Regions from separate parts of the Gordonia sp. VNK21 genome, predicted to be linked through region 1. Evidence: riboswitches for the same ligand, from Rfam matches in the RefSeq annotation. Region 1 holds a riboswitch; the other holds the start of a gene.

Region 1 (14,757 bases):
TTGATCTTCTCGCCGCGGCTGTCGGTGGTCAGCTGTTTGAGCGTGTGACCGCCCACGTACTCCATGACGATGTAGCCGAACTGGCGGTCGTCCGGGTCGGTGTACTCGACGAAGTTGTAGATCTTGACGATGCCCGGATCGTTCACCGATGCCAGGAACTGGCGCTCGGCGATGGCGACGGCGCGCGCCGCCGAATCCGACGAGTTCAGCAGACCTTTGAGCACCACCGGGCGATCGGAGACGTTGTGGTCGACGGCCAGATAGATCCAGCCCATGCCGCCGTGGGCGATCGCGCCGGCGATCTCGTACTGGTCGGCGACCATCGTGCCGCGGGCGAGCCCGGGGACGAACGAGTAGCGGGCGCCGCAGTGCGGACAGTGCCCGGTGAGCGGCCCGGCACCGTCGCCGTCGCTCCGGCCGACCGGCTTGCCGCACTTCCAGCAGAAGCGTTTGCTCTCGACGATGATCGGATTCGACAGCACCGCGTCGTCGGGATCGATGTCCTGGATGGTGGGCAGCGGTACCAGTTCGGCGCCGAGCCGGCGGTCGTGCACGGGAGCGGTGGCGCGCCGGAGCGTCCGCCGCGGCGTATCGCCGATGATCCGGCGCAGCGCGGTGGCCTCGGTCTCGCCGGACAGATCCGGGGTGGCGGCCTGCGTTCCCTGGGTGGCCTCGGTCGGCATCGGGGTGACTTCGGTCGGCATCGGAGTGGCCTCGGTGGCGCGCTGTGTCTGCACGGTGGGCTCGGAGGCCGTCGACCCGGCGCCGGTCGCCGGATCCGGATCGCTGTGTGGTGGGGTGGGTGTCATCTCTCCTCAGCTCACCGAGTCAGTCGCGATAGCGGATGGTCGGTGGATACCCGGGACCGAGCACCGAGAGCCACCGGTTGTAGGAACTCTGCCAGCTGCCGTCGGCGATGCGCTCGGCCAGCACGCCGTTGATGAAGCGGACCAGATCGTTCTGGCCCAAGGGGATTCCCACGCCGTAGTTCTCGTAACCGAGCGATTCGCCGACCACCTGCACCTGCGGATCCTGCGCGGCGATCCCGGCCAGGATCGGGTCGTCGCCGGCGATGGCGTCCACCTGGTCCTGCTGCAGCATCACCAGGCAGTCGGACCAGTTGTTGGTGGTCACGATGTGCGCCTCCGGCGCCCGCTTGAGCAGCCGGGTGATGGCGGTGGCGCCGCCGGTGGCGCAGGCGGTCTTGCCGTTGAGCGACTGCGCGTCCCGGATCCCGGAACCGCGATAGGTCAGAATCCGTTGTGAAGCACTGTAATACGGCGACGAGAAGGCCACCTGATCGAGCCGCTCGCAGGTGATCGACATGGATTTCACGACGATGTCCACCTCGCCGTTCTGTAGTGCCCGGATCCGGTCCCCGGTCGACAGGATCCGGTACTCGATGCGGGATTCGCCGAAGATCGCATCCGAGATCCAGTGCGCCACGTCCACGTCGAAGCCCTCGATGTCGCCGGAGATGGGGTCGCGGAAGCTGAGCGGATTGCTGCCCAGATCGGTGCCGACCACCAGCCGGCCCCGGTCGGCGATACGGCGCATGGTGGAGCCGCGCGGCATGTCGCCGGGTTCGGGCATCGTCGCCGGCGGCCGGAGGCTGACGTCGGCGTCGCAGGTCTGGGCGTCGATCCCGATGGGGGCGGGCACACCGCTGGATGCGCCCGGCGGGGTGGGCAGTACCGCGGTGGTGGTCGGCGGATCGCCGTGCGGGGCGCCGTCGAGGGTGCAGCCGGCCAGCGCCAGGACCAGCACGAGCAGGGCCGCCAGAGCGGCGCGGGCGGGCCGCCGGCCGGTCACCGGTACTCCCGGATGCGCGGGATCAGGCCGCCGACCACCGACAATGCGGCCAAGGCGCAGAGCAGGCCGATCCCGCTGCCGGTGAAGCCGAGCAGTTGCTGAGCGGTGTGGATCTTGTCGCGGAAGGTCGCGCGGGTGTCCGCGATGGCACGCAGCAGCGAATCGTTGACCGCGGTGTAGCCGGTCGCGGTGCTGGACTCGCTGGTGCCGATGGTCTGGTCTACGGCCGCCGCGAAGTCCCCGGAGGTGAGCTCGTCGGTGACACCGCTGTGCGCCTCCGCCCACTGGCGCAGGGCGGCTTTGGTCTTCTCCAGCGGTTCGGTGATCTCCGCGGCGTCGGGGTTCTGCGCGATCAGGGTGTCGGCCATCGCGGTGATCCGGTCGATGGAACCGGTGAAGTCCTGATCGAGCTGGGCCGGGGCGGTCCGTCGCACCAGGGAGAGGGTCTCTACCGAGCGGGCCTGCTGAGTGAGGATCCGCATCGAGGTGAGCTCGTGCAGGGGGTCGGCGCCGCCGTTCTTGGCGGTGTTCGCCGCGGCCACCGAGGTCAGGCCGGTCACCAGCAGCCACAGGGTGCCGACGACCAGTGAGGCCAGCGCGAGGATCAGGCCGATGTTGAAATGCCGGCGGGTGCGCAGCGCCAGATAGCGTGCCACCAGCGCCAGCATCAGGATGGTGCCGGCCAGCGCCACGTACACGCCCCACGGCGGGACGGTCAGGGTCCGCTGCGGCTCGGAGATGGCCGTCGACCTCTGATCGTAGAGGCGTTTGGCGGCCGGCAGGATCTGATCCTGCATGAGGCTCGAGGCCTGAACCAGATAGGCGGAGCCCACCGGATTGCCGAGCCGGTTGTTGGTGCGGGCGGTCTCGATCAGACCGGTGTACACCGGGATCTGGGTGGCGAGCAGCGCCAGATCGCTGCGGATCGCGGGCTGGTCGCCGTCGGTCGTCTCCTCGCCGGGCGGGGCGGCGTCGGCCGAGGCTACCAGCGCGGTGCCGGCGCTGGCCACCGCGTCGGCGTACTGGTGGCGCAGCTGCGTGGATTCGCGGCCGCCGGAGATGAACGCCGAGTTGGCGGCGGCGTCGGCCACCGAGAGCGAGCTGTAGAGGACCTCCGCCGATTCGGCGAGCGGCTCGGTGCGGTCGATCAGGGTGGCCAGGGTCTCGCTGCGGGTGCTCAGCGCCGACGACGAATACCAGCCGGTCAGAGCGCACGCCAAGATCATCGCCAGCATGATCACCACCAGCCGGCCCGGGGTGGTTCCGGCGTAGAACCGGAAGGCGGCGATCGGCGAACTCACCCGGTCACGGGTCATCGCGGCCAGCTCGCGCCGGTCGGCGATCACCTGGCGCAGTCGGGGATTGGCCTGGGACGACTCCGGCACCACCCGGTGACCGGCATGAGTCAGCGCGGAGCGTACCGGTGACTGCTGCGCACTCACGACCGTCCCTTCTGTCGTGGCCCCAACCCTAGTCCGCAATCGTGCGTGCCGATCGCGACACCCGGTACCGTTGGGGACGAATGCATGCGAGTCGGGAACATCGCCGCGTGGCGGTGCGCCCGGACCATCCGAGGAGAGGTCGCCGGAGTGCGCGGAGATGGGGACGGCTGGGTCTTCGACCCCGACGGTGCGCGCTATTGGGGGCGCCACGGTGCGGCGGGTCTGCTGTTGTGCGTGCGCCGGGAGGCCGCAGGGGCCGACACCGGCGGGGGTTTCGCGATCCTGCTTCAGCACCGTGCGGTCTGGTCGCATCAGGGCGGCACCTGGGGGCTGCCCGGCGGTGCGCGGGACTCGCATGAGACGGCGGTGCAGGCGGCCGTCCGCGAGGCCCACGAGGAGACCGGTATCGCCGAGGACCAGATCCAGGTGCTCGACGAGAAGGTGACCCACGAGGCGGTCAGCGGCTGGACCTACACCACCGTGCTGGCGCGCGCCGACGCGCCGATCGCCACCACCGCCAACGGCGAATCGGCCGAACTGCGCTGGGTGCCCGACGATGAGGTGGACACCCTCCCGCTGCATCCGGGGTTCGGCCGGTCCTGGCCGTCCCTGCGCAAGCTGCTGCGCTGAACCGGATACGCGGGATCTTTCCGGCCTGAACCAGTCCGGTGGCGGCCCAGTCCGGGATCGGGAGGGCTCAGTCCAGAATCGGGGTGGCCAGCTGGTTGGCCCCGGCGACCAGTGCGGCGATGGTGGCCTCGTCGCCGTCGGTGCCGCGACCGTACGCCCAGCACTGCCGGCCGTCCCGTTCGCACAGCAGGTAGGCGGCGGTGCCGGCGCCGTCGTGCTGATGGTGCAGGGAGACGATCTCGACGCCGGCGTTCAGGCCGTAGAGGATCTCGCTCATGGCGCTGATGGCTCCGTGCGCGCTGGCCTCCCGGTATTCGGTGCGCCCGCGCAGGGCCAGCCGCGCGCGGCAGCGGACCGAGTACCCGGCGTCCGGCTCCACCTCGAGCTCGTGCAGGGCGATGGCGCCGTCCGGGCAGTAGGCGGCGCTCAGGCGCTGGTCGGTCATGCCGGCCGCCTCGGCGGGGAACCAGCGCGGTGGACGTGGGTGGGCGGCGCCGGCCGGGGCGGTTCCGGTGATCTGCTGTTCACGGCTACAGCGTGCGCGCTGGCGGAAAACGGTGGACATCTCGTGGCTTCAATCCGGTCGAAGATTCGGTGACCGACGAGAGAATGAGTCGAAAGGCAGAGACGACGAACCCGCAGCGGGGGGTCGGTCGAAATCAGACCCCGCTGCGGCGGGTTACGAGAAGCTGCCGGTTCATGATGGAGCCAGCCTACTCGGATCGGCGGTGGGCGCAAATCCTTTTCGGGTTCCCCGGGTTCAGGACAGACCGGCGCGCAGCTCCCGGGCCGCGGCGGCGGCGTCGTCGGCCGCGGTCAGCGCCCGCACCACCACGATGCGCTCGGCGCCGGCCGCCCGCACCTGCGGCACCCGGCCGGCGTCGATCCCGCCGATCGCGAACCACGGCTTGTCCGGCGCACGGTCGGCGGTGCTGCGCACCAGGTCGAGCCCGGTGGCCTCGCGGCCCGGCTTGGTGGGGGTGGACCAGCACGGTCCGGTGCAGAAGTAGTCGACGTCGCCGTCGGCGATCGCACCGGCGGCCTGCTCGACGTCGTGGGTGGACCGGCCGATCACCGTCTCCGGTCCCACCAGGGTGCGGGCGGCGGCCGGCGGCAGATCGTCCTGCCCCAGGTGCAGGACGTCGGCGCCGGACAGGGCGGCGACGTCGGCGCGATCGTTGACCGCCAGCAGTGCCCCGGCCCGCCGGGTCAGCTCCTTGAGCCGGGCCAGGATCTCCAGTTCCTCCCGGGCTTCGAGGGCGCCGAAGCGCTGGGCGCCGGCCGATCCCTTGTCCCGCAGCTGCACGATGTCCACGCCGCCGGCCAGCGCCGCGGACACGAAGTCGAGCAGGTCGCCGCGTTCGCGCCGGGCGTCGGTGCACAGGTACAGGCGGGCGTCGGCAAGCCGGTTGCGGGGCGGGATCGGGTGGGACGAGGCGGTCATGGTGTCGACGGTAGGCTAGGGCCCGCATGGAAAGCACGCGGGCATCGCCCGCGTGGTCCACGGGTGCCCGGAGGATCGCCGGGCTGAGATCGCGGAGCCGCCGCCGCTGACCGTCGTACCTGATCCGGGTAATGCCGGCGAAGGAAGGAAGTGCGATGGCACGTGAGATGACAGTGGTCGGCGGTGGCGCCGTCGGCCTGGGTTGCGCGCTGGCCGCCGCCGACGCGGGCTGGCGGGTGCGGGTGTACGACGCCGGTCCCGAAGGCCGCGCCGCGCAGGTGGCCGGCGGCATGCTGGGCTGCCTGGGCGAGGCGCACCCCGGCGAGGATGCGCTGCTCGCGGTGTCCGCCGACTCAGTGGCGCGCTGGCCCGCGCTGCTCGAGCGTCTCGGCGATCCGCAGGTGCAGGCGGCGGCGTCGACGCTGCTGGTGGCCGGTTCGGCCACCGACCGTGCCCACCTGGACGAGCAGGCGGCCTATCTGCGCCTGCGGTTGCCGCAGGCTGTGCTCGAACCGGTGTCGGCCGGCGAGATCCGCGAGGCCGAGACGGCGCTGAGCCGCAACACGGCCGGCGGCTACCGGCTGCGCGGTGAGGGGGCGGTGGACAACCGCCGGTTGCTGGCCGCGCTGCGCCGTGCGGTGACGGCGGCCGGCGGCGAGTTCGCGGCGCCGGGACGGGTGAGTGCCGGTGACCTGGCGTCACTGCCCGGCGACCAGCTGCTGGTGGCGGCCGGCCTGGGCAGCGCGGAACTGCTGCCCGGCTGGGCGGACGAGCTGGGGCTGCGTGGGGAGAAGGGGGAGATCCTGCGGCTGCGCCGGACCGGCTGGTCGGTACCGCCGCCGGAGCACGTGGTGCGCGGGCGCTGGCACGGCCGCAACGTGTACCTGGTGCCCCGGGCCGACGGGGTGGTGGTCGGCGCCACCCAGTACGAGGCCGACGGTCCCGGCGACCTGCTGCCGCAGGCCGGCGGTGTGGCCGATCTGCTGCTGGATGCCTGCGAGCTGATGCCGGGGCTGCGCACCTACGAACTCCTCGAGGCGGGCGCAGGGATCCGGCCGGTCTCCCGCGACGGCGTTCCGGTGGTGCGCCGCCTCGACGACCGGTTGCTGGTGGCGGCCGGGCACGGCCGCAACGGCATCGCGCTCACCCCGGGTACGGCGGCGCAGGTGGTGGACTTGCTGGGGGAGCCCGGATGACCGGGGCGGCGGAGGATTCGAGTACAGAACGGACGAAAGGTGGAGAGTGACGATGGAATTCACGGTCAACGGTGACCAGGTGCGGATGCCGGGAACCCCGGACGTGTACGCGCTGCTGGCGCATCTCGAGCTTCCGGACGAGGGGGTGGCCGTCGCCGTCGAAGGCGTCGTGCGTCCCAGGACGCAGTGGGGTGAGCCGGTCCCGGAGTATTCGCGCATCGACGTGCTGACGGCGGTCCAGGGTGGCTGAGCAGGATCCGCCGCTGGTGGTGGCCGGTCGTGAGCTGACCTCCCGGCTGATCATGGGCACCGGCGGGGCGTCGAGCCTGGACGTGCTCGAGCGGGCGTTGGTGGCCTCGGGCACGGAACTGACCACGGTGGCGATGCGCCGGGTGCGCCCGGGCTCGGGGACCGGGGTACTGGATCTGTTGCGCCGCTTGGGGATTGCGGTTCTGCCCAACACGGCGGGCTGTCATACGGCGGCGGAGGCGCTGCTGACGGCGCAACTGGCGCGGGAGGCCACCGGGACGTCGCTGGTGAAGCTGGAGGTGGTGGCCGACGAACGCACCCTGCTGCCCGATCCGGTGGAGTTGGTGGATGCGGCCCGGGCGCTGGTGGCTGACGGCTTCGAGGTGATGGCCTACACCAACGACGATCCGGTGCTGGCGCGGCGACTGGAGGACCTGGGGGTGGCGGCGGTGATGCCGCTCGGCTCGCCGATCGGCACCGGTCTGGGCATCGCGAACCCGCACAACATCGAGATGATCGTCGCCCGGGCCGGGGTGCCGGTGGTGCTCGACGCCGGTATCGGCACGGCCAGCGATGCGGCGCTGGCGATGGAACTCGGCTGCGATGCGGTGCTGCTGGCCTCGGCGGTTACCCGCGCGGTGGACCCGGAGGCGATGGCCGTGGCCATGCGGCATGCGGTGCTCGGCGGCCGTCTCGCGGCCCGCGCCGGCCGCATCCCCAAACGCTTCTGGGCCCACGCCTCCTCCCCGGCCCCCGACCCCCACTGCTGACCCCGGCCCCGCACCCCGACAGCCCCCGATCCCCAGTCATACGCTCTAACCAAGGTGAGCCACGACGGCCCCGACACCACGGTGTCCCCCCCCAGAAAACCTCATAGAGCAGGGCCGGGTGGGGTGTCGTCCCGAGCCCTCCGCAGCGACGAGCCGCCAGGCGAGGAGTGAGGACTGCCGAGGGGCGACACCCCACCCGGCCCACCCCCGGATCCAGAAGAGTTATTCGGGATCGGCACGCCCGCGGCGCCAGCCGCCGAGCTCTTCCGGCGCCTCCCCGAAGTGGTCCGGGTCCCCGCTGCCGTAGTAGGCGACCAGGATGGCGCCGATGACGGCGCCGATGAAGCCGGCCACGGCCATCCAGCCCAGGCCGGGCTGGGCGTGATCGCCGAGGAAGAGCACACCGATGATGCTCGGGCCGGCGGTCTCGCCGACGACGAGGACGGCGGTGACGCCGTTGACGGCGCCGACCTGCAGGGCGACGGTCTGCACGAAGAAGCCGCTGGCGCCGGCGACGGCGATGGCCCAGGCGGCGGGGTCGGTGAGCAGGGTGACCGGCTCGAACGGAGCGACGCCGTCGAGGACGCGAACGGCGATGGCGATCACGCCGAACTGGAGACCGCCGGCGAAGCCGCCGAAGAAGGCGGCGTATTTACCGAAGCGGTAGACGCCGAACAGTCCGAGCGCGCCGATCCCGATGGCCACCCCGAGCAGCACCCAGTGGAAGGTGTCGGTGGCGTGGTCGTCGGTGTGCGGCGACGACGAGATGCCGAGCATGCACAGCGAGAGCACCACCATCCAGATGGCGACCCAATCACGGGTGTGCAGGGTGATGTTGAGCAGGAAGGTGCCGGCCAGGGCGGTGACGACGAGGTTGGCCGAGACGATCGACTGGGCCAGGAAGAGCGGCAGGAAGCGGGCGGCCAGCGCACCGCCGGCGAAGCCGACGACCACCATGACGGTGCCGAGGATGAAAGCCGGATCGGTGAGCGTGGACATCGTCGACGACATCGACGGCGCCGAATCGGTCTCGCTGGGCGCGGGTGCGCCGCCTTCGCGTTCGGCGACGGCCACCCGGCGGGCGCCGAGCGCCCGGAACACGGTGGACATGCCGTATGCGAGCGCGGCCATCATCGCGGCGATGATTCCGATGGCGTACACGGCTGATGTTCTCCGGGGTGGTTGTGCGGCGGCGATTCCGGGCCGGTGGTGGCCCGCTTCACTCTAAATCTGAGATAACCCTGAACGCTATCAGGTTGTTCCGAGCCGACCCGATACGCTGTGGGCGTGGAAGAGGACAAGCGCATGCACATTCTGGTGACCTTCGGACGCTCGTTCCTCACGCTGAATCTCGCGCGATTGCTGCACGCCGCCGGGCATCGGGTGAGCGTGGCCGACTGTGTGCCGATCGCCGTGAGCCGCTATTCGAAGGCGGTGAGTGGATTCCATCGGGTGGTGCCGCCCCGGTATGAGCCGCAGGAGTACTGCCGCCAGATCGCGGCGATCGTGGAGTCCGAGGGCATCGACATGGTGATCCCGATTCACGAGGAGACCGACATCCTGGCGATGATGGCGGGCCTGTTCCCGCCGTCGGTGGATCTGTTCCTGTCCGATTTCGAGATCGAGGACATGCTGCACAACAAGCTCTTGTTCCAGCGCAAGCTGGTGGAGCTGGGGGTGCCCGCGCTCAAGTTCACGTCGATCTCGGGGCCGCAGGACATTCCGAAGCTCGACTTCGACACCCCGTTCGCGGTGAAGCAGGCGTATTCGCGCGGATCGCAGCAGATCTACAAGGCCTATCCCGGCGACACCCTCGATCAGCTCACCTTCGATCCGACCAATCCGTGGATCGCTCAGGAGTGGATGGAGGGCGACCGCTACTGCACGTATTCGGTCTGCCGGGACGGCAAGGTGTACGCGCACGCCACCTATCCGGTGAGCTATGCGATCGACGGGAAGTCGTGCCTGACCTTCACTCACGTCGACCATCCGGGCATCCAGGAATGGGTGGAGCACGTCGTCGGCGCGATCGGTTTCACCGGTCATGTGGGCTTCGATTTCATCGAGAACCCGGTGCACGGGCTGCGGACCATCGAATGCAATCCGCGGGGCACCAGCGGGATCATGCTGTTCACCCCGGAGAACCGGGTGGATCGGGCGTTCCTCGGCACGAACACCGAGATCATCACCCCGCCGACCGACCGCACCCGGATGATCGGCATCGGGATGGCGCTGTACGGCTGGCGCAAGAACGCCCTGCCGGACAACACCTTGCGCGGCTTCTGGCGGGATTTCCGGGCCGCCGACGACGTGATCGCGGAGAAGGGGGATCAGCGGCCGGCGGCCATGCTGGTCCCGGCGTACTCGAACATTCTGCGGAACTGCGTCAAGTACAAGGTCAATCTCGCGCAGGGCTTCATGCACGATCACGAGTGGGACGGCCACCAGATCTAGCATTCCGCCACGCCGGTCTGTCGGTCGACTGGAGTACTCGGCCGCTCGGCAGGGCACAATCGTTCGCGTGATCGTCGTCGACAGATTGACCAAGAGTTACGGCTCCATGGTGGCCGTGAACGATGTCTCGTTCAGCGCGCTGCCGGGCCAGGTGGTGGGATTCCTCGGACCCAACGGGGCCGGGAAGTCCACCACGCTGCGGATCCTGGCGGGCCTGACGCTGCCGAGCGCGGGTTCGGCCACCATCGGCGGTCTGGCCTACCGGGACATCCCGAATCCGGCGTCGCAGGTGGGCACCCTGCTCGATGCGTCGGCCTTCCACAACGGCCGCACCGGCCGGGAGACGCTGAAGCTGGCCGCGATGACCATGGGCCTGCCCGATTCCCGGGTGCAGCAGATGCTCGAAGTGGTGGGTCTGACCGACCAGGAGGCCAAGCGCCGGATCCGGAACTATTCGCTGGGTATGCGCCAGCGTCTCGGCCTGGCGGCGGCACTGCTCGGCAATCCGCGGGTGCTGCTGCTCGACGAGCCGGTCAACGGCCTGGACCCGGCCGGCATCCACTGGATGCGCGGGGTGCTGCGGCATTTCGCGGACAACGGCGGCACCGTGCTGCTGTCCTCGCATCTGCTGCACGAGGTGGAGATGATCGCCGACCACATCGTGGTGATCGGGCAGGGCCGGATCATGGCGCAGGGTTCCACCGAGCAGCTCGTCGGCGGCCCCGGAACGCAGGTGCAGGCCGGCGACGACGCCGCGCTCGGGCAGGCGCTGACCGCCGCCGGACTGGTGGCCCGCACCTCCACCGAAGGCGGCCTGTACGTGCAGGCCGAACCGGAGCAGGTGGGGCTGATCGCCGCCCAGCACGGGCTGGCTCTCAAAGAGCTCCGGCGGGCCGGCAGCGGCCGCCTCGAGGAGCTGTATCTGCAATTGACGGCCGGGCACGATCGAGGACCGATCGCCCCGACGACGGGAGGACCGCGATGACCGCGCCGGGTGTGCCGAATCTGATCGATCCGCAGGTGCCGGGTGTGCGCTTCGGCTCGCTGGTGCGGGTGGAGAGCCGGAAGCTGACCGACTCGCGCGGGGCGCTCGGGGTGCTCATCGCCCTGGGAGTGCTGCTGCTGATCATCACGATCACCGGCATGTCCAACGGGACGATCGCCTTCGACTCGGCGCTGTCGGCGCTGTCGGCGACGGCGGCGAACTTCCTGGCGATCATCGCCATCATGCTGGTGACCGCGGAGTGGAGTCAGCGTTCGGTGGTGTCGACGTTCACGCTCGAGCCGCGGCGGGAACGGGTGGTGGTCGCCAAAGCGCTTGCGGCGCTGGCGCTCGGCGCTGTGGCGTTCGTGGTCTGCCTGCTGCTGGCATGGCTGATCTCGGCGGTGAACGGGGAAACGATGGACCACGCGGGCGAGGCCCTGGTCTCGGCCGCCCTGTACATCGGTTTCCTGGTGCTGATGGGTTTCGCCTTCGCCCTGCTGCTGCTGAACACCCCGGGCGCGATCGTCGCCTTCTTCATCCTGCCGACGCTGCTGGTGCCGCTGCTGGTGGGCCTGGTCTCCGATCAGGATTCGGACGCGCAGACGTGGGTGACCCCGAGCATGGCGCTCGATCAGTTCACACCCGGAACCACCAGCAGTGGCAGTCCGTGGTTGCCGCTGCTGGTGTGCGCGTTGGTGTGGATCGTGCTGCCGGGGGCGCTCGGCGCGTACCGGGTGCAGGTCAGCGAGGTCAAGTAGCGGCTCGGGGTCAGCGGATCACCAGGTCGGTCGTGGTGGCGCTGAGCGTGATCGGGGCGATCTGCGTGCCGCGCATCCAGCCGTCGGCGAAACGCGTGACCGCCGGATCGGAGCCGCGGGTGGCCCACACCCGACCGGGCAGTTCGATGGCGCCCACCAGATGCCGCGGAGTGCGGGTGAGCCCGGGCTGCGACGGCGTCATCCTCATCCCGTCGGCGGTGTGCAGCAGTACCGGGATCCGAGTGCCGGACGGCGTGGTCACGGTCGCCTCCCGCGTGGTCACGGCGGGATCGAAGTTCTTCACCGACAGCCGGTAGCCGGAGGGCCCGGCCTGCAGTCCCACCTGATCGAGCAGCCGGGGATCGACGACGCTGTAGGGCAGACCGATGTCGATCAGCGTCTGGCCGTCGACCGGCGCGGTGCGCGACGGCAGCGCGGCCGACAGATTCCAGGGGGCCGGGGCGGCGAGGGTCTCGGCGGACCGGTCGGCCGCCGAGTTCTCGAGCAGCGCACCCTGCAGGGCGGTGCCGGTCGCGGTGAACTGCCACTGCCGGGCGCGAAGGGGCTTGTGCCAGTAGCCGGTCCGTCCGTTGCTGCGGCCTTCGACGCGCAGCTCGCGGTTCTCCGCACCCGGTCCGGGGGAGACGACGGTGATCGCCGAGGTGATCTCGCCGGGGATCTTGGGCTGGCGGTCCCAGTCGGGGGCGGGCAGCTGCACTGCGGCCGTCGATCGGTCCCAGGTCTCCTGGGTCAGGGTGCCGGCCGAGGGCTTTCCGTCCTGCGGCTCCCAGCTGTACCGGAAGAACACCGAATCCGAGCCGGACGAATCGAAGTCGAATGTGCGGGTGAACATGTCGCCGTACCGGTTGGTGACGAACAGGGTCGATGCCGACGCGGAGAGCGCGGCCGACTGGAAGCGTCCGCCCAGCGGGCCGCCGATCTCGTAGCTGCGGTCGTTGGGCAGCCACGGGTCGGCGTAGGCGATGCGGCTGCCGTCGCCCCGGAGGGTGGGGATCATGGTCATCTTGGCGTCGCCGCTGCGATGCACGCGGCCGGCGATGTCGAGGTATTCCCGGTTGTCCGACGGCGAGGTCACCGACAGCGCCCAGCCGCCGGGCCGCACGGTGTCGGCGGGGATGGTCTGGCCCGGGCCGAGCCAGAGCATCGCGCCCCAGCCCGAGGTCCAGTTCCACAGCAGCGGTGACTGATTGACCTGGTCCATGGTGTAGATCCACCGGTGCCGGTCGATGCCGACCAGTTCGTCGTCGTCGAGGGAGATCGCGGTCAGGGTGCCGCGCAGGCAGGACGGGAGCGGCACGATCCGCCAGGTGCCGGTGTGCCGGGGCCGGGTCAGCAGCAGTCCGCCCGGGAGCAGTGCGAACTCCCAGTAGCGGTTGAACTGGGTGCGTTCGGTGCGCAGGTCCACCCGCTTCGGTGCGGCGGTGCCGGTGTAGCGGGCGAAGTCCCCGAAGCCCCGCCGGTCTCCGGTCGACGGTGCGCCCGGCGGCAGCTGCGCGGTGCCGAAGGGAACGCAGGCGGCAGGCCGTGAGCGGTCGGCGCCGGCCGGGCCGGCGCCGGCCGACGGCAGCAACGGAAGTGTGATGGCCGCGACGACGGCCACCGCCCGGGCCGCGCACCGGCGGACGCGTCGGGTACGCGAATACCGTTGGGCAGAAGAACTATTCATCGGCGCGCTGCTCACAGCAGGACTCCCGGATTGAGCAGGCCCTGCGGATCGAGTGCCGCTTTGAGGGTGGCCGTCAGTGCCATCACGTCGTCGCCGACCTGATCGGGCAGCCAGCCCTTCTTGAGTCGGCCCACCCCGTGTTCGCCGGTGATGGTGCCGCCCATGGCGATCGCCAGATCCATGATCTCGCCGAAGGCGTTCTGGGCGCGGGCGGCCTCGTCGCGATCGTCCGGATCGAAGACGATCAGCGGGTGGGTGTTGCCGTCGCCGGCGTGGGCGATCACCGAGATCATCACCCGATGCTTCTCGGCGATGGCGGCGACCCCGTCGATCAGGGCCGGCAGTTCGGTGAGCGGGACGCCGACGTCCTCGAGGAGCAGGGAGCCGAGGCGTTCGACGGCCGGAATGGCCGCGCGGCGGGCGGCGGTGAAGGCCGCGCCCTCGTCCGGGTCGTCGGTGGCGAAGACCTCGGTGGCACGGTGTTCGCGGAAGGCGCGCTCGATGATCTCCACCTCGGCGCGGCCGGCCGGGCCCGGCGCATCGGACTGTGCCACGAGCAGCGCCCCGGCGTCGCGGTCCAGATCCATGTGCAGCATGTCCTCGACGGCGTTGATCGACACCGAGTCCATGAATTCGAGCATGGCGGGCCGGATCTGGGCGGTGACGGCCAGGACGGCGCGGGAGGCGTCGCCGACGGTGGCGAAGCTGCCGACCACCGTGCAGGCCGGTGCCTGCGGCGGCAGCAGCCGGACCGTCACCTCGGTGATGATGCCCAGCAGTCCCTCGCTGCCGACGAAGAGTTTGGTCAGCGGCAGCCCGGCCGAGTCCTTGAGCTGCTTGCCGCCGAGCCGCAGCGCCCGGCCGTCGGCCAGCACCACCTGCAGGCCGAGGACGTAGTCGGTGGTGACGCCGTACTTGACGCAGCACAGGCCGCCGGCGTTGGTGGCGGCGTTCCCGCCGATGGTGCAGATCTCGTACGACGACGGATCCGGCGGATACCAGAGGCCGTGTTCGGCGACGGCGGCCTTGACCTCGGCGTTGAGCAGGCCGGGCTGGCAGACGGCGGTCCGGGTGGCCGGGTCCACGGCGATGTCGCGCATCCGCTCGGTGCTGAGCATCAGGGCGCCGTCGACGGCGGTGGCACCGCCGGACAGGCTGGTGCCGGCCCCGCGGGTGATCACCGGCACCGCGTGGTCGGCACACCAGCGCACGGTCAGCTGGACGTCCTCGGTGGTCCGCGGCCGCACCACGGCGAGCGGGGTGCCGGCGTCGGGATCGGCGGCGCGGTCCTGCCGGTAGCCTGCCAGGATGTCGGGGTCGGTCACCACCG
Region 2 (14,757 bases), on a different contig from region 1:
CGTGCATGGAGGCGCACACCGGGTCGATCACCAGCCCGATGTCTCCGCCCGCCCCGATGCCGTTGCGTGCGAACGCATCCGCGACGGCGGCGACGATCGGTGCGGAGGCCAGCATGCCGGTCTTGACCCCGCTGACCCCGATGTCGCCGACCACCGTGTCGATCTGCGCGGCCACCACGTCCGGATCCACCTCCTGCACACCGGTCACGCCCAGACTGTTCTGCACGGTGACGGCGGTCAGCGCCACGCAGCCGTGCACGCCGAGCAGGGTGAAGGTGCGCAGGTCGGCTTCGATGCCGGCACCGCCGCCCGAGTCCGAGCCGGCCACCGTGAGGGTGCGGACCGGGGTGGCCCCGGGCGCAGGCAGCGGCAGCCAGCCGGACCGGTCGGTCATGACGAGTGTCCCGAACAGCCGCCGCCCGAGGCCGAGCCGACCGGCTCGAGCGAGAGTTCCACCACCCCGGCGTACTGCTCGCGGATGTCGGTGGAGAGCTTCATCGAGCAGAACTTGGGCCCGCACATCGAGCAGAACTTGGCATGCTTGGCCGGCTCGGCCGGCATCGTCTCGTCGTGGAACTCGCGGGCGGTGTCCGGATCGAGCGACAGGTTGAACTGATCGGTCCAGCGGAACTCGAAGCGCGCCTTCGACAGCGCATCGTCGCGCTGCTGCGCCCGCGGATGCCCCTTGGCCAGATCGGCGGCGTGGGCGGCGATCTTGTAGGCGATCACCCCGGCCTTGACGTCGTCGCGGTTCGGCAGCCCCAGGTGCTCCTTGGGGGTGACGTAGCAGAGCATGGCGGTGCCGGCCTGGGCGATGATCGCCGCCCCGATCGCCGAGGTGATGTGATCGTAGGCCGGGGCGATGTCGGTGGCCAGCGGTCCGAGCGTGTAGAACGGGGCCTCCTCGCACAGCTCTTCCTCCAGCCGCACGTTCTCGACGATCTTGTGCATCGGCACGTGTCCGGGTCCCTCGATCATCACCTGCACGCCATGGCTTTTCGCGATCGACGTGAGTTCGCCGAGAGTGCGCAGTTCGGCGAACTGGGCGGCATCGTTGGCATCGGCGATCGATCCCGGGCGCAGGCCGTCGCCGAGCGAGAAGGTGATGTCGTAGCGCGCGAAGATCTCGCAGAGTTCGGTGAAGTGCTCGTACAGGAACGACTGTCGGCTGTGCGCCAGGCACCAGGCGGCCATGATCGCCCCGCCGCGCGAGACGATGCCGGTGACCCGGTCGGCGGTGAGCGGGACGTACTCCCACAGCACGCCGGCGTGCACGGTCATGTAGTCCACGCCCTGCTCGGCCTGCTCGATCACGGTGTCCCGGTAGACCTCCCAGGTGAGGGCCTCGGGGACGCCGTCGACCTTCTCCAGCGCCTGGTAGATCGGCACCGTGCCCACCGGGACGGGGGAGTTGCGCATGATCCACTCGCGGGTGGCGTGAATGTCCTTGCCGGTGGACAGGTCCATGATGGTGTCGGCGCCCCAGCGGGTGGCCCACACCATCTTCTCCACCTCCTCCTCGATGGAGCTGGTGACCGCCGAATTGCCGATGTTCGCATTGACTTTCACCGCGAAGGCCTTGCCGATGATCATCGGCTCGCTCTCCGGGTGCCGGTGGTTGGCCGGGATCACCGCCCGCCCGGCGGCCACCTCGCTGCGTACCAGTTCGGCGTCGACACCCTCGCGGGCGGCCACGAAGGCCATCTCCGGTGTGACGATTCCGGCCCGGGCCCAGGTCAGCTGGGTGGCCGCCGACGTGCCGGCCGGTGCGGGCAGCGGTTGCGGGTGCTGCCAGCTCTCCCGGGTGGGCGGCAGGCCGCGGTGCAGGTCGATCGTCGCGGCCGGATCGGTGTACGGGCCGGAGGTGTCGTACAGGTCGAGGTGGTCGCCGTCGGTCAGGTGCACCCGGCGGATCGGTACGGCGAGTCCGCCGGTCTGGAGATACTGCTTGCTGCTGCCCTCGATGGGGCCGCAGGTGATCGACGATGCTGCGGGCATGGCTGTACCCATGGTGATTCCTCCCTACGCCGGCATTACCCGGACAGGTTCGTACGGTCGGCGACCGCCCGTCGCCATCTCAGCCCTCGGATCCGCGAGAGCCCCCGTGTGTTCAATTCTCGGCGCACCGCGAGCGGGTGCGCGGAGCCCAGCATACGACGCGACCGGCGTCGGCGGGGACCCGGTGGTGGCGCAGTCCTGGTCAGGGCCGTGATCGTCCTGTGACGCAAGTGGCTTGCGTGTATTCGAGTGGCGTGAGAGTATTTGTGAGCCAGATCACAGGAGGTAGCCATGCATCGCAAGTCGCGCCGTCACCAGCCGCCGCAGTCCGCCGACTCGATCTTGCAGCACATCGCCGAGGTGGTGCACAACCCCGTGCGGGACCGCTTCGAGCTCTGGGTGGCCGGCGACCTGGTGGGCGTGCTCGGCTACACCCGCGACGAGGCCGATCCGCAGACCGTCGTGATCGTGCACACCGTGCTCTTCGACGAGTACAGCGGTCACGGGCTGGCGACTCGGCTGGCCGGGGCCGCGGCCGCCTATCTCGCCGACGAGGGGGTCCGGGTGCGCCCGGTGTGCAGCTTCGCCCGTCACTTCTTCGCCCGCAACCCGGGCCTGGTGCCGCTGGCGCCGGCGGCCTGAACGGTGCAGACTCCCCGCCGGTGGACCCCGCCTGCGCGACGGCCCCGGTCGGTCGCTCGCGTCAGCCGCCGATGTCGAGGACCAGCGGGGCGTGATCGCTGGCGCCCTGCTGGGCGCGGGCCTGCCGGTCGATGAACGCATCGAAGACCCGGTCGTCGAGGGCGGGGGAGCAGAGCGCGAAGTCGATTCGCATGCCCTGGTTCCGGCCGAACCGGCCGGCCGTGTAGTCCCAGAAGGTGTAGACGTCCGGACCGGGAGCGAACGGACCGGCGCTGTCGATGAAGCCGGCCCGGGTGAACTCGGCGAAGGCCTCCCGCTCGGCCGGGCTGGTGTGCGTGCGGCCGGCGAAGTACTCGGGATCCCAGACGTCCGCGTCGGTGGGGGCGACGTTCCAGTCGCCGGCCAGGACGATCTGTGCAGCCGGGTCGTGGCCGAGCTCGAGCCCGGTCACCCCGGCCAGGGCCTCGAGCCAGTCGAGCTTGTAGCGGTAGTGGGGATCGTCGAGCGCCCGCCCGTTGGGCACGTACAGGCTCCACACCCGGATCCCTCCGCAGGTCGCCGAGATCGCCCGGGCCTCCAGCGGCCGGCCCGGCGCCGGTGCGGGCTGCCCGTCGAAGCCGATGTGCACCTCGTCCAGGCCCACCCGGGAGATGATCGCCACCCCGTTGTAGCCGCCCTGACCGGCCATCGCCACGTCGTAGCCCTCGGCGAGAAAGCTCATCACCGGGAACTGGTCGTCCGCGCACTTGGTCTCCTGGACGGCCAGCACGTCGATCGCGTGCCGGGTCATCCAGGAGACGATCTGCTCGGAGCGCGCACGCACCGAGTTCACATTCCAGGTCGCGAGCCGCATCAGGACACCTCCAGGACGGATACGGGCACCCCGGCCGCCGCCCAGCGGGCGGTCACCTCGGACCGGTGCGCGGGGTCGGTGACCAGCAGCACGGCGAAGCCGCGGCGATCACCGGCCGGCCGGCGATCGCGGTAGTCGTCGCGGTAGTAGCCGATCGAACCGGCGAACCAGTCGAAGTCCGCGTCGGCGGCCTCGGCGAGGAGGGCGTGCGCGTTCTCCACCACCGTCAGGTAGCCGGTCGCCGGGGTTCCGGTCGCGGTGAACAGGCGCGGGTCCAGATCGAGCAGGCAGTCGTCGAAGGCGTCCTTGTTGCGGCCGAAATGGTCCGGGAAGTCCCAGGCCTGCGCCACGGCGGTGTACAGGCCGGGCAGGTCGGCGGCGGCCCGGCCGTCGATGCGGCGCACTGCGGCGTCGGTTCCCGCGGTGGAGCTCTCGCCGGTGATCACGCCGACGGCGGGCCCGTCGGCCGCGGCGGCGGCGTAGAACTCTCCGATCGTGCTGTCCATGGCGTCCTGATCGTCGGGGTGCAGGTGGTCGGGGCGGGTCGGCGGCGCGGGGTGCGGCCGCTCACCCGGCCGGCCCGCGGATCCGGGTGAAGTGCTCGTAGTGGTCCAAGGTGTACCAGGCCGAGCCGTCGTTCGCGGTGATGATGCGCTCGGCGTCGCGGCCGCGGCCGCGCTGCTTCGGATTGACGTCCCACTCCTGGAACTGGAGCCGACGGCCGTCGGCCCCGGTACGCGGCAGCAGGCCCTCGTTGTTGCGGAACGTCCTGCCGCCCTGGGTGCCCGGGGCGTTCGCCGCCTCCGGCCAGCGGCCGTCGTCGATCAGCGCCAGGGTGGCCAGCACGCGGGCGGGGGCGCGGGCCGTGCCGGTTCCCGGGGCCGCGCCGGTGCCGGGTGCCGCAGAACTGGCTGCCGCAGAACCGGGCGCCGCAGAACTGGGCGCTGCGGTACGGGGCCCCGGGGAGTCCTGCGCGCCGGTGTCGTCGCCGGTCAGCCAGACCGCCAGCACGACCGCCACGACGAGCGCGAGGATGCTGAAAGCGGAGGTGAGGATGCGCCTGACCGAGCTGCCCGTACGATTCATCGCCGACTACCGTACGGCAGGCGCCGCGAGCGCCACCACGCGGAATCCGTGGTGGCGGCGGTACCCCTGGGCGCGCAGTTCCCTGCGCCGTGCGGTGTCGTCGCCGGCCGCCTCGGCGGGCGGGCGGCCCTCGGCGGTCAGCGCCTCGAATTCGCTGCCGCCCTCGGGTCCGTCGCCGGCCCGGAAGATCCGCTCGGGCAGGATCGCCCAGCCGGTCAGGCCGCGGTCGGCGTACCACTGCGCCACCCCGGCCAGGTCTGCGGTGCGGGCGGTCTGCTCCAGCGGAATCGCCGCGCAGCCGCGCGGGGTGCGGGCCTGCGGATCGGCCCAGAGCGCCCAGCCGCCGATCCGGGCGTCCTCGGTGCCGCCGACGGCCGCGCTCAGTTCGCCTTGCACGGTGCGGATCTGCGCATTGCGCACCACCTGCGCGGACAGCAGCCGCACCGAGGTCACCGCGGCCAGCGGAATCGCGGTCTCGGCTCCGTCGTGCTCGATCACCAGTGCCTCGCCGCGGCGGCCGCGGAGCACGCCGGTCACGTCCGAGAGCGTGGGCTGATGTGCGAGCGGCGGATTCGGCGCGGCCCGCCAGTCCTCCGGGCCGCCGGCGCCGAGCCGGTACCGGACGACGATGCGGTCGCCGATCAGCGGATCCATGTCCGGGGCTCCTCAGTGCACGCCGGGATCAGCTCTCGTCGGGGTCGTCGTGGCCGAACGGATCGCGCTGGGCGCCCGGCAGCCAGGTGAGGCCGGGAGTGCCCCAGCCGTTGCGTTTGACCGCCTTCTTCGCGGCCCGCGCATTACGGCCCACCAGCACGTCCAGGTACAGGAAGCCGTCGAGGTGCCCGGTCTCGTGCTGGAGCATCCGGGCGAAGAAGCCGTGGCCCTCGATCTCCACCGGCTCGCCGTTGCGGTCGGTGCCGGTGACCTTGGCCCAGTCGGCGCGGCCGGTGGGGAAGCCCTCGCCGGGCACCGACAGGCAGCCCTCGTCGTTGTCGTCGGGATCGGGCATGGTCTCGGGGATCTCGGAGGTCTCCAGGACCGGATTGATCACCTCGCCGCGGCGGCGGACTCCGCCGTCGGGGCAGTCGTAGACGAACATCCGCAGACCACGGCCCACCTGGTTGGCGGCCAGACCCACGCCGTTCGCCGCGTCCATGGTCTCGTACATGTCGTCGAGCAGTTCGACGAGTTCTGGGGCCGGCCGGCCGGCGGCGTCGAGCTCGACCGGAGCGGTGGGCTCGTGCAGCACGGGTTCGCCGACGATGCAGATGGGGAGGACAGCCATGAAAATATCGTACTGAAAGCGTTTCCCGGTGAGTCAGCGCCACTCTCGCGGCGCGGGCGTGGTTAGATACGAAGCGAACCACACCGCTGTCATTCGCCCGCCCGAGCGGGTCGATGAGGACGAAGTTTCACCCTGCATGCCAGGGCACTGTAGGTCATTGAGGGAGCACGATGGACGGCGCAACTGCGCGTAGCCAGAACGGAACCGATCCGGTGACGCCCAGCGGAGTCGCCGATCAGTCCGCCAAGCCGGATCCGCATGAAGTCGGTGACGACGGGCTGACCCGCCGCGAGCACGACATCCTGTCTTTCGAGCGCCAGTGGTGGAAGTACGCCGGTGCCAAGGAAGAAGCCATCAAGGAGCTCTTCGGCCTCTCGGCCACCCGCTACTACCAGGTGCTCAACGCGCTGGTCGACCGCCCCGAGGCGCTCGCCGCCGACCCCATGCTGGTCAAGCGGCTCCGCAGGCTGCGGGCCTCGCGGCAGAAGGCCCGCGCCGCGCGCCGGCTCGGTTTCGAGATCACCTAACAGCTGAGCGTCGCTCACGCGGACCCGTGGGCTAGAGTTGCCTGTGATGAAAGCTGACCGCGAACCCAATCGCCTCCCGCTGCGCGCCGGCGCCATGCTTCTGCTGGCGGTCGCCGTGCTGTTCCTCGCGCTCGGTATCCATTCGGCCACCAAGGACGATGATCCGGCGAAGGAACTCGAGCAGGCCGGCCAGAGCGCGCAGCTGACCGAGACCACCAGTGCCGGCAACGGTGGCGGCGGCACCGCCGGCGAGTCGACGTCGCCGTCGAAGACCACGTCCGCCGACGCGGCCGATGTGCCCGAACTGTGCGTGCTCAACGCCGGCACCGTCACCGGCCTGGCCAAGACGGTCTCGGACGACCTCGAATCCGCCGGATTCTCCATCGGCACCGATCCGGGCAATCTCAGCACCAGCTCGGTCACCGAGAACACCGTCTTCTACAACGAGGGCGAGCAGAGCGCGGGCGAGAAGGTCGCGCAGGCCGTGCCCGGTGGCGCCAGCGCCGAAGCCCGGCCGGCCGCCTTCAGCAACTGCCCCGGTGAGATCGCCGTCGTGGTGGTCACCGGTGAGTCCTCGTAAGGCCGCAACGATCGTCAGCCCAGACCCACTTTCCGCGAAGGAGCCAGACATGTCCGTCCGCAACATCCACGGTGCTTCGGCCAAGCGCGCCCTGCTGGCCCTGGCCGTCGCCGGTGCCGCCGTGGCGCTGAGTGCGTGCACCCCCGACGAGTACCCGACGGACAAGCCGGGGACCACCCCGCCGGTGCAGACCGGCAACCAGGTGATCCCGGGTGATCTGGTGAACGCCGACGACATCAGCGCCGGCGACGAGTCCACCGCGGTGGGCACCGTCTCGCTGATCAACCCCAAGGGCGACTCGGTGGGCGCGGCGAGCTTCGTGCCGGCCGGCGAGGGCGTCAAGGTGACCCTGCGCGTGGTGGATCTGCCCAAGGGACAGCACAAGGTGGGCATCTACTCGGTCGGCGACTGCGGCGGCGACAGCAGCTTCAGCGGCGTCGGCTCGGTGATCAACGGCGGCAACCTGCCGGGAATCTCGGTCGGTGACAACGGCACCGGTTCGGCGATCCAGGACGTGGCCTCGCTGGACGTGGCCGGCCTGAACGGCAAGTCGATGGTCATCGGCGGCACCGACGGCAACATCGCCTGCGGCGTCATCACCGCGGGCTGATCCCACCGGCCGACGACCCCGGTCCGACGACCATGGCCTCCCCGATCGAACCGATCGCCTTTCACGCCTCCCCGCGGCCCACGCTCGGCGTGGAATGGGAACTGGCGCTGGTGGATCGGGACACGAGGGATCTGATCAACGCGGCCCCGGCCTTCTTCGAACTGGCGCAGCGGCGCGGCCTGCCGCGCTCGGGGCAGGTGCACAAGGAGCTGTTGCGCAACACCGTCGAGCTGGTCACCGGGATCTGCCAGACCGTCGGTGAGGCGATGGCCGATCTCGGGGCCACTCTCGACGAGGTGCGGGTGCTCACCGACGAGCTCGGGGTGGACCTGTACGGCGCCGGCACTCACCCGTTCGCCAAATACTCCACGCAGCTGCTCACCGAAGGGCACCGGTACGCGGAGCTGATCGAGCGCACCCAGTGGTGGGGCCGGCAGATGCTGATCTGGGGTGTGCACGTCCATGTGGGCATCGACCGCCGCGACAAGGTCCTGCCGATCCTGTCCTCGCTGCTGCAGTACTACCCGCATCTGCTGGCGCTCTCGGCGTCGTCGCCGATGTGGGACGGGCAGCAGACCGGGTATGCGAGCAACCGGGCGATGATGTTCCAGCAGCTGCCGACGGCGGGACTGCCGTTCCAGTTCTATCAGTGGGAGCAGTTCGAGGGCTTCGTGCACGACCAGCGCACGACCGGCATCATCGACCACCTCAACGAGATCCGCTGGGACATCCGGCCGTCGCCGCATCTGGGCACCATCGAGGTCCGGGTGTGCGACGGGATGTCCAACCGCGAGGAGCTGGCGGCGCTGGTCGCGCTCACCCACTGCCTGGTGGTGGATCTGAGCCGGCGCCTCGACGCCGGCGAGGAGCTGCCGCAGATGGCGCCCTGGCTGGTGCAGGAGAACAAGTGGCGTGCGGCCCGCTACGGGCTGGACGCGATCATCATTCAGAACGCCCGGTGCGAGGAGCGTCTGGTCACCGAGGATCTGGCCGAGCTGCTGGTGCGGCTCGAGCCGATCGCCGAATCCCTCGGATGTGCCGCCGAACTGGCCGGGGTGGCCGGCATCGTGGCGCGCGGCGCGAGCTATCAGCGGCAGCAGGCGGTCTACGCCGCCTCCGCCGATCTGCGTGCGGTGGTCGACTCGGTGGTCGGCGAACTGGGCTGACGCTCAGCGGTCAGCCGGCCGGGCGCAGTCCGTCGAGCACGACCTCGATCGGTTTGGCGGCCTCGGCGACCGTCGTCGAGACCATCGCGAGGCCGGTGGCGATCCGCAGCAGATCGATCGGCGTCACATCGTCGCGGATCTCGCCGGCCGCTGTCCCGGCGTCGAGGAACGATTGCACGGCGTCGGCCAGCAATCGCCCTGTCTCCTGGCGGAATTCGCTGCCGGCGGTCAACGCGGGCAGCAGGGCCTCGGGCAGATCCCGGTTGGCGATCAGGTGGGCGGCGAAGGCCTCGAGCCAGGTGCCCAGGGCCGCTCGCGGCGAGCTGCTCGCCGTCAGCAGTGACTCGGCCCGATCACACAGCTCGACCACCCGGTGCCGGTAGACCTCCTCGACCAGCCGGCCGCGGTCGGGGAAGTGCCGGTACAGGGTGCCGATGCCCACCCCGGCCTCCGCGGCGATCGCGCTGAGCGTCGCATCGTGGCCCTGCCGGTCGAAGACGGCGGTCGCCGCCGCCAGGATGCGCCGCCGATTGCTGCGGGCATCGGCGCGCGGCCGGGCCGGCGCGTCCGGCCGGTCTGTGGTCATCTGTCCTCCTGCTGAGCCGGAGCGCCGTCCGTGCGGTCCGTTCCGTGCCGGCTTCAGCCTACCGGCCGCCGGGCGATCCTCTCCCTTGCAATCGGAGGACCCTCCGCTTAGGGTAACGATCCGGAGGTTCCTCCGGTTAGTGTCCGGTCGCCTCCCGGCAGCAGTACCGGGGCCCGAAGCCGGGCCGACACGCGGAAGGGCGACAGCGACGATGAGCAGTACACGAACCGAGAAGCCGGCGGTGCGCTCCGGCGCCGTCGTCGCCGTGCTGGCGCTGGCCGGCATCGTGGTGTCGTTGATGCAGACCCTGATCATCCCGATCATCCCGAAACTCCCGGAGTACCTGCACGCCGCGCCGGACGACACCGCCTGGACCGTCACCGCCACCCTGCTCGCCGCCGCCGTCGCGACACCCACCATGGGGCGTCTGGGCGACATGTACGGCAAACGGCGCCTGCTGCTGGTCAGCGTGGTGCTGATGACCGCCGGATCGATCGTCGGCGCACTGAGTTCGACGGTGCTGACGATGATCATCGGCCGGACCCTGCAGGGACTGTCGGCCGGCGTCATTCCGCTGGGCATCAGCATCCTGCGCGACGTGGTCCCGAAGGAGAAGCTGGCCGGTTCCGTCGCCGTCATGAGCGCCTCACTCGGCGTCGGCGGCGCCTTCGGTCTGCCGATCGCGGCCCTGATCGCCGACAACGCCTCCTGGCACATGCTGTTCTGGGTCTCGGCGGTGCTCGGCGCGGTCAGCTTCGTGGCGATCGCCGTGATCGTGCCCGAATCGCCGGAGCGATCGGGCGGCGGTTTCGACGTGGCCGGCGCCGTGACGATGTCGGCGGGCCTGGTGGCCCTGCTGCTGGGCGTCTCCAAGGGCGCGTCCTGGGGCTGGACGTCGACGGCCACCCTCGGCTGCTTCATCGTCGCCGTGATCGCGTTCGCGGCCTGGACGGCGTGGGAACTGCGGGCACGCACCCCACTGGTCGACGTCCGCGTCGCCGCCCGGCCGCAGGTGCTGTTCACCAACATCGCCTCCGTGGCCTTCGGCTTCGCCATGTTCGCCACGTCGATGGTCTTCCCGCAGGTGGTGCAGCTGCCCGAGGCCACCGGATCCGGTCTGGGCGGTTCGCTGCTGGTGGCGGGCCTGGTGATGGCCCCGATGGGACTGATGCTGCTGCTCGCCGCCCCGGTCTCGTCCCGGATCACCAACAGCGCCGGTCCCCGGACCACCCTCATGCTCGGCGCGGTGATCGTCGCGGCCGGCTACTTCGGCGGTGCCTACTTCCTCGATGCGGAGTGGCAGCTGGTGCTCATCGGCGTGGTCATCGGCGCGGGTACGGGTCTGGCCTACGGGGCGATGCCCGCGCTGATCATGGGTGCGGTGCCGGCCTCGCAGACCGGTGCGGCCAACAGCTTCAACACCCTGATGCGCTCGCTGGGCACCTCGTTCGCCAGTGCCGTCTCGGGGGTGATCGTGGCGCAGATGACCGTCACGCTCGGCGGGCGCGAGTTCGCCAGCGGGGAGGCGTTCTCCACCATCATGCTGATCGCCGGCGGCGCAGCGGTGCTCGCCCTCCTGGCGACCTGCGCCATTCCGCGCAGCTCGGGGCTGGAGACGTCCGCGGTGAACGTCGACGCCGAGCGCGAGTCCGTGGCCGCGCCGCACTGAGCGGCCAGGCAGGCGCGTCAGCCGCGCGGGCGCAGCTGCGACTCGTCGAGCAGATCCTCGCCGGTGCGCTGCTCCCGGTACACCAGCCGTCCCACCCGCTGGGCGATGACCGGGGCGGTGATCAGTGCGAACATGCCGGTGAGGATGAGCATGCCGCCGTCCGGATGACCGGACAGCCGGATCAGTGTGGCCACCAGCACCAGGATCATGCCGAAGGTCTGCGGCTTGGTGCCGGCGTGCATCCGGCTCAGCGTATCGGGGAACCGGACCAGCCCGATGGCGGCGGTCAGGGCGAGGACCGACCCGGTCAGCACCAGGACGGCGGCGATCACGTCGGCGATCATCGGTCGTCCCGCACCCGGAATCGGGCCACCGAGATGGTGCCGATGAAACTCACCAGACTCAGCGCCACGATGGCCGGCACCACGGTGGTGTCGTAGGTCGCGGCCACCCAGACGGCCAGGCCGCAGATCGTGAGCGCGAGCAGGGTGTCCATCCCCACCAGGCGGTCGAGTGTGGTGGGGCCGCGCAGCGCGCGGTAGGTGGTCAGCACGGCGGCGACGAGCAGCATCACCCCGCTGGCGGTCCAGACGAGCGTCATCGCTTCTCCTTCCGGCGGCGCAGCTTCGGCGACCGTTCCCGCACCCGTTCCCGTTCGGCGAAGGGCACGTGATGGTAATCGTCGTCGATGCCGTGGTATGGGCTCGGATGCCATTCGCTGTCCCGCTCGAAGGCGCGGATGAAGTCCCGCTCCACCCGGGCCACCTGTTTGCGGAACTGATCCACCTGCCGCTGGGTGCGCACGTCGAAGACGTGGATGTAGAGCATCCGGCGCAGATGGTCGATCTCCACGACCATGGTGCCCGGCACCAGATTCAGGTAGTCGACGGCCAGGGTGAGCACCAGGTCGGATTTGATCGCCACGTGGACCCGCACCACCGCGCCCAGCGGCGGCGGACCCGGCCGGATCGCCGCCCACGCCACCTGCGCCGAGGAGATGAAGAAGTTGTAGACCAGGGTCATCAGCAGCCACAGTGCCGCCATCGGATGCAGACGGCCCTCCACCGGCACCCGGGGCAGCGGCAGCAGCACCATCACCAGTACCGCCACCAGCACGCCGACGATCAGGTTGCCCCAGCTGAGGTCGCCCCAGAGCAGCAGCCACACCCCGGTCAGCCAGACCACGCCCCAGATCCGCAGCGCGAACTCGCGCAGATCCCCACCGAACATCTTGGGCACGTTGAGGTGGTTGTGCAGCCAGACGAAGGCGATGGTCGTCGGCCAGGCGAAACCGACCAGCGCGCCGCGCCACAACCGGCCGAAGAACGCCGGGATCGGCCGCTTCCCGACCGGTTTGGCCGGCGGCTTGTACGGATAGGGGGTGTTGCTCATCGGTCCTCACCGGCCTGGGCGCTGCAGATGCCGGTGCCCTGCACCGTCTCGATGTAACTGCAGCGGTCGATCACGTCGTGGGCCGCCCGGTCGGTGAACCCGAAGATCGGTCCGGCCCACAGGGTCAGGGCCAGCCCCACGCCCACCATCGCGGCGGTCGGCAGCACCATGCCCACCGGCATCCGGCCCACGTCCTCACGTTCGTCGAAGGGCACGTCGATGCCTTCGAGGATCAGTGCCGACGGTGTGCTGTCGGACAGATCGCCCTGCGGGGCGTCGGCCCGCGGGCGCCAGAAGGCCTTGGTCCACACGCGCGCCATCACGTACAGCGTCAGCAGGCTGGTGATCACCGACCCGGCGACCAGGATCCAGGCCAGCACCGATCCGTCACGCGCGCCGCCCTCGAGCAGCGCCACCTTGCCGATGAAGCCGGAGAACGGCGGGATGCCGCCCAGGTTCAGCGCCGGGATGAGGAACAGCACCGCCAGGACCGGGCTGGCGATGAGCCCGCCGAGCCGGCGCAGCGAGGCCGAACCGGCCTGCCGCTCGATCAGCCCGACCACCAGGAACAGCGTGGTCTGCACCAGGATGTGGTGGGCCACGTAGTAGATCGCCGCCGACATGGAGATCTCCGAGCCCACCGCGATGCCGAAGATCATGTAGCCGATATGGCTGACCAGGGTGAACGAGAGTAGTCGCTTGATGTCGGACTGGGCGATCGCACCGAAGATGCCCACCAGCATGGTGAGCAGTCCGGCCACCATCAGGACGGTGTCCATCGCGCCGCCCGGGAAGAGCAGCGTGTGCGCACGGATGATGGCGTAGACGCCCACCTTGGTGAGCAGGCCGGCGAAGACCGCGGTCACCGGTGCCGGGGCCGTCGGATACGAGTCCGGCAGCCAGCCCGAGAGCGGGAACACCGCCGCCTTGATGCCGAACGCCACCAGCAGCACCGCGAACAGCGCATTGCGGGTGCCGTCGGGGACGTCGTCGAGTCGCTGGGCCATCTCCGCGAGGTTCAGGGTGCCGGTGGTCGCGTAGGCGAAGGCGATACCGGCCAGGAAGATCAGCGACGAGACCATCGAGACCATCACGTACGAAGCCCCGGCGCGAACCCGGTCGGCACTGGCGCCGAGGGTCAGCAGCACGAAGCTCGCGGCCAGCAGCACCTCGAAGGAGACGTACAGGTTGAACAGGTCGCCGGCGACGAAGGCATTGCACACCCCGGCGGTCAGGATCAGGTAGCTCGGCACGAAGATCGAGACGGGCTGCTGGGCGGTGCCGTCCCGGATACCCTGGCCGACGGCGTAGACCATCACGCACAGCAGCACCGTGGTCGAGACCACCAGCATCAGGGCCGAGAGCCGGTCGACGACCAGCGTGATGCCCAGCGGTCCGTTCGGGAAGCCCTTGTCGCCCCAGCCGCCGATCTTCACCGCGAAGGTGCCGTGCTCGCTGGTCAGGTACAGCATCATCGCCGACGCGATCAGGACGGTGCTCAGCGCGCCGATACTGATCGCGCGCTGGAAGCGCGGGCTGCGTCCGCGCAGCAGGGTCAGGGCGGCGCCGAGCAGCGGCACCAGGGTGGGCAGCACGATCAGCACGGTGATCCAGGAGGGCTGCGGAATCACGGCGCCTCCTGCGGATCGGTGTGGTTCTCACCGTCGGTGTCGTCGTGCGGCGGCATCTCGTCGCAGTCGGCCGGCAGCCGGTCGACGACGGCCGCATCCTCGGGCATCAGATCCGGTTCGATCACGCCGCGGTGGGCGGCGGCGAACTCGTCCGGGGTCATCGGGTTGCCGCGGTTGTCGAACAGGTCGCCGGCCACCGTGTCGGCGCCGGTCTCCGGGTCGTCGCTGCGGTCCCGGTCGGGGAAGTCTCTGAGGGTGCCGGTGACGATCTTGCGGTCCTCGCTGTCGTCCTCGAGGTCGTCGTCGGCCCGATTGAGGACGAACAGCCGGTAGGCCAGGGCGAGGACGAAGGCGGCGATGCCCATGGTGATGACGATGGCGGTGAGCACCATGCCCTGCGCGAGCGGATCGGCGCCGGTCTCCTGGCCGTGCTCCTGGCCTTTGATCGGTGGATGCCCGGGCGGTCCGGCCAGCACCACGATCATCAGGTTGATGCCGTTGCCGACGAGCATCAGTCCGAGCAGCATCCGGATGATGCTGCGTTCGGTGAGCAGGTAGACGCCGCAGGCGCCGAGGGCGCCGGCCACGATGAGCAGGCCCAGACTGACGCTCATGCGTTGGCCTCCCGCTCGGGCAGCGCGTCGCCGGCGGCGGCCGAAACGCCGTCGTCGATCGAATCGAGCCGGGCGCCCAGACTGCGCAGCACGTCCAGCACCAGGCCGACGACGATCA

Evidence for each region. A riboswitch is a leader RNA that binds a small molecule or an ion and turns the genes downstream of it on or off. The one in region 1 is predicted to bind thiamine pyrophosphate.
Region 2: linked by a shared signal. The riboswitch ahead of thiC (phosphomethylpyrimidine synthase ThiC) and the one ahead of ACJMNC_RS05885 (FAD-dependent oxidoreductase) in region 1 are both predicted to bind thiamine pyrophosphate.

The regions. Positions count from the first base shown of each region.
Region 1 covers NZ_JBJURU010000004.1:22,464-37,220, reverse strand. The annotation lists gene ACJMNC_RS05915 (tetratricopeptide repeat protein) at 1-809, opposite strand, end outside; gene ACJMNC_RS05910 (glutamate ABC transporter substrate-binding protein) at 829-1,812, opposite strand; gene ACJMNC_RS05905 (hypothetical protein) at 1,809-3,254, opposite strand; gene ACJMNC_RS05900 (NUDIX hydrolase) at 3,402-3,884, shown strand; gene ACJMNC_RS05895 (hypothetical protein) at 3,952-4,329, opposite strand; gene thiE (thiamine phosphate synthase) at 4,645-5,328, opposite strand; TPP riboswitch at 5,378-5,491, shown strand; gene ACJMNC_RS05885 (FAD-dependent oxidoreductase) at 5,484-6,524, shown strand; gene thiS (sulfur carrier protein ThiS) at 6,577-6,774, shown strand; gene ACJMNC_RS05875 (thiazole synthase) at 6,767-7,543, shown strand; gene ACJMNC_RS05870 (EamA/RhaT family transporter) at 7,766-8,704, opposite strand; gene ACJMNC_RS05865 (ATP-grasp domain-containing protein) at 8,831-9,997, shown strand; gene ACJMNC_RS05860 (ABC transporter ATP-binding protein) at 10,056-10,982, shown strand; gene ACJMNC_RS05855 (hypothetical protein) at 10,979-11,740, shown strand; gene ACJMNC_RS05850 (hypothetical protein) at 11,751-13,427, opposite strand; gene ACJMNC_RS05845 (FAD-binding oxidoreductase) at 13,439-14,757, opposite strand, start outside.
Region 2 covers NZ_JBJURU010000003.1:210,097-224,853, forward strand. The annotation lists gene thiD (bifunctional hydroxymethylpyrimidine kinase/phosphomethylpyrimidine kinase) at 1-394, opposite strand, end outside; gene thiC (phosphomethylpyrimidine synthase ThiC) at 391-2,010, opposite strand; TPP riboswitch at 2,003-2,116, opposite strand; gene ACJMNC_RS05565 (GNAT family N-acetyltransferase) at 2,290-2,640, shown strand; gene ACJMNC_RS05570 (exodeoxyribonuclease III) at 2,702-3,493, opposite strand; gene ACJMNC_RS05575 (barstar family protein) at 3,493-3,999, opposite strand; gene ACJMNC_RS05580 (ribonuclease domain-containing protein) at 4,061-4,579, opposite strand; gene ACJMNC_RS05585 (hypothetical protein) at 4,586-5,233, opposite strand; gene ACJMNC_RS05590 (peptide deformylase) at 5,262-5,864, opposite strand; gene ACJMNC_RS05595 (DUF3263 domain-containing protein) at 6,035-6,391, shown strand; gene ACJMNC_RS05600 (LytR C-terminal domain-containing protein) at 6,438-6,971, shown strand; gene ACJMNC_RS05605 (superoxide dismutase family protein) at 7,021-7,581, shown strand; gene ACJMNC_RS05610 (glutamate--cysteine ligase) at 7,614-8,747, shown strand; gene ACJMNC_RS05615 (TetR/AcrR family transcriptional regulator) at 8,758-9,333, opposite strand; gene ACJMNC_RS05620 (MFS transporter) at 9,545-11,002, shown strand; gene mnhG (monovalent cation/H(+) antiporter subunit G) at 11,020-11,346, opposite strand; gene ACJMNC_RS05630 (monovalent cation/H+ antiporter complex subunit F) at 11,343-11,603, opposite strand; gene ACJMNC_RS05635 (Na+/H+ antiporter subunit E) at 11,600-12,394, opposite strand; gene ACJMNC_RS05640 (Na+/H+ antiporter subunit D) at 12,391-14,025, opposite strand; gene ACJMNC_RS05645 (Na(+)/H(+) antiporter subunit C) at 14,022-14,639, opposite strand; gene ACJMNC_RS05650 (Na+/H+ antiporter subunit A) at 14,636-14,757, opposite strand, start outside.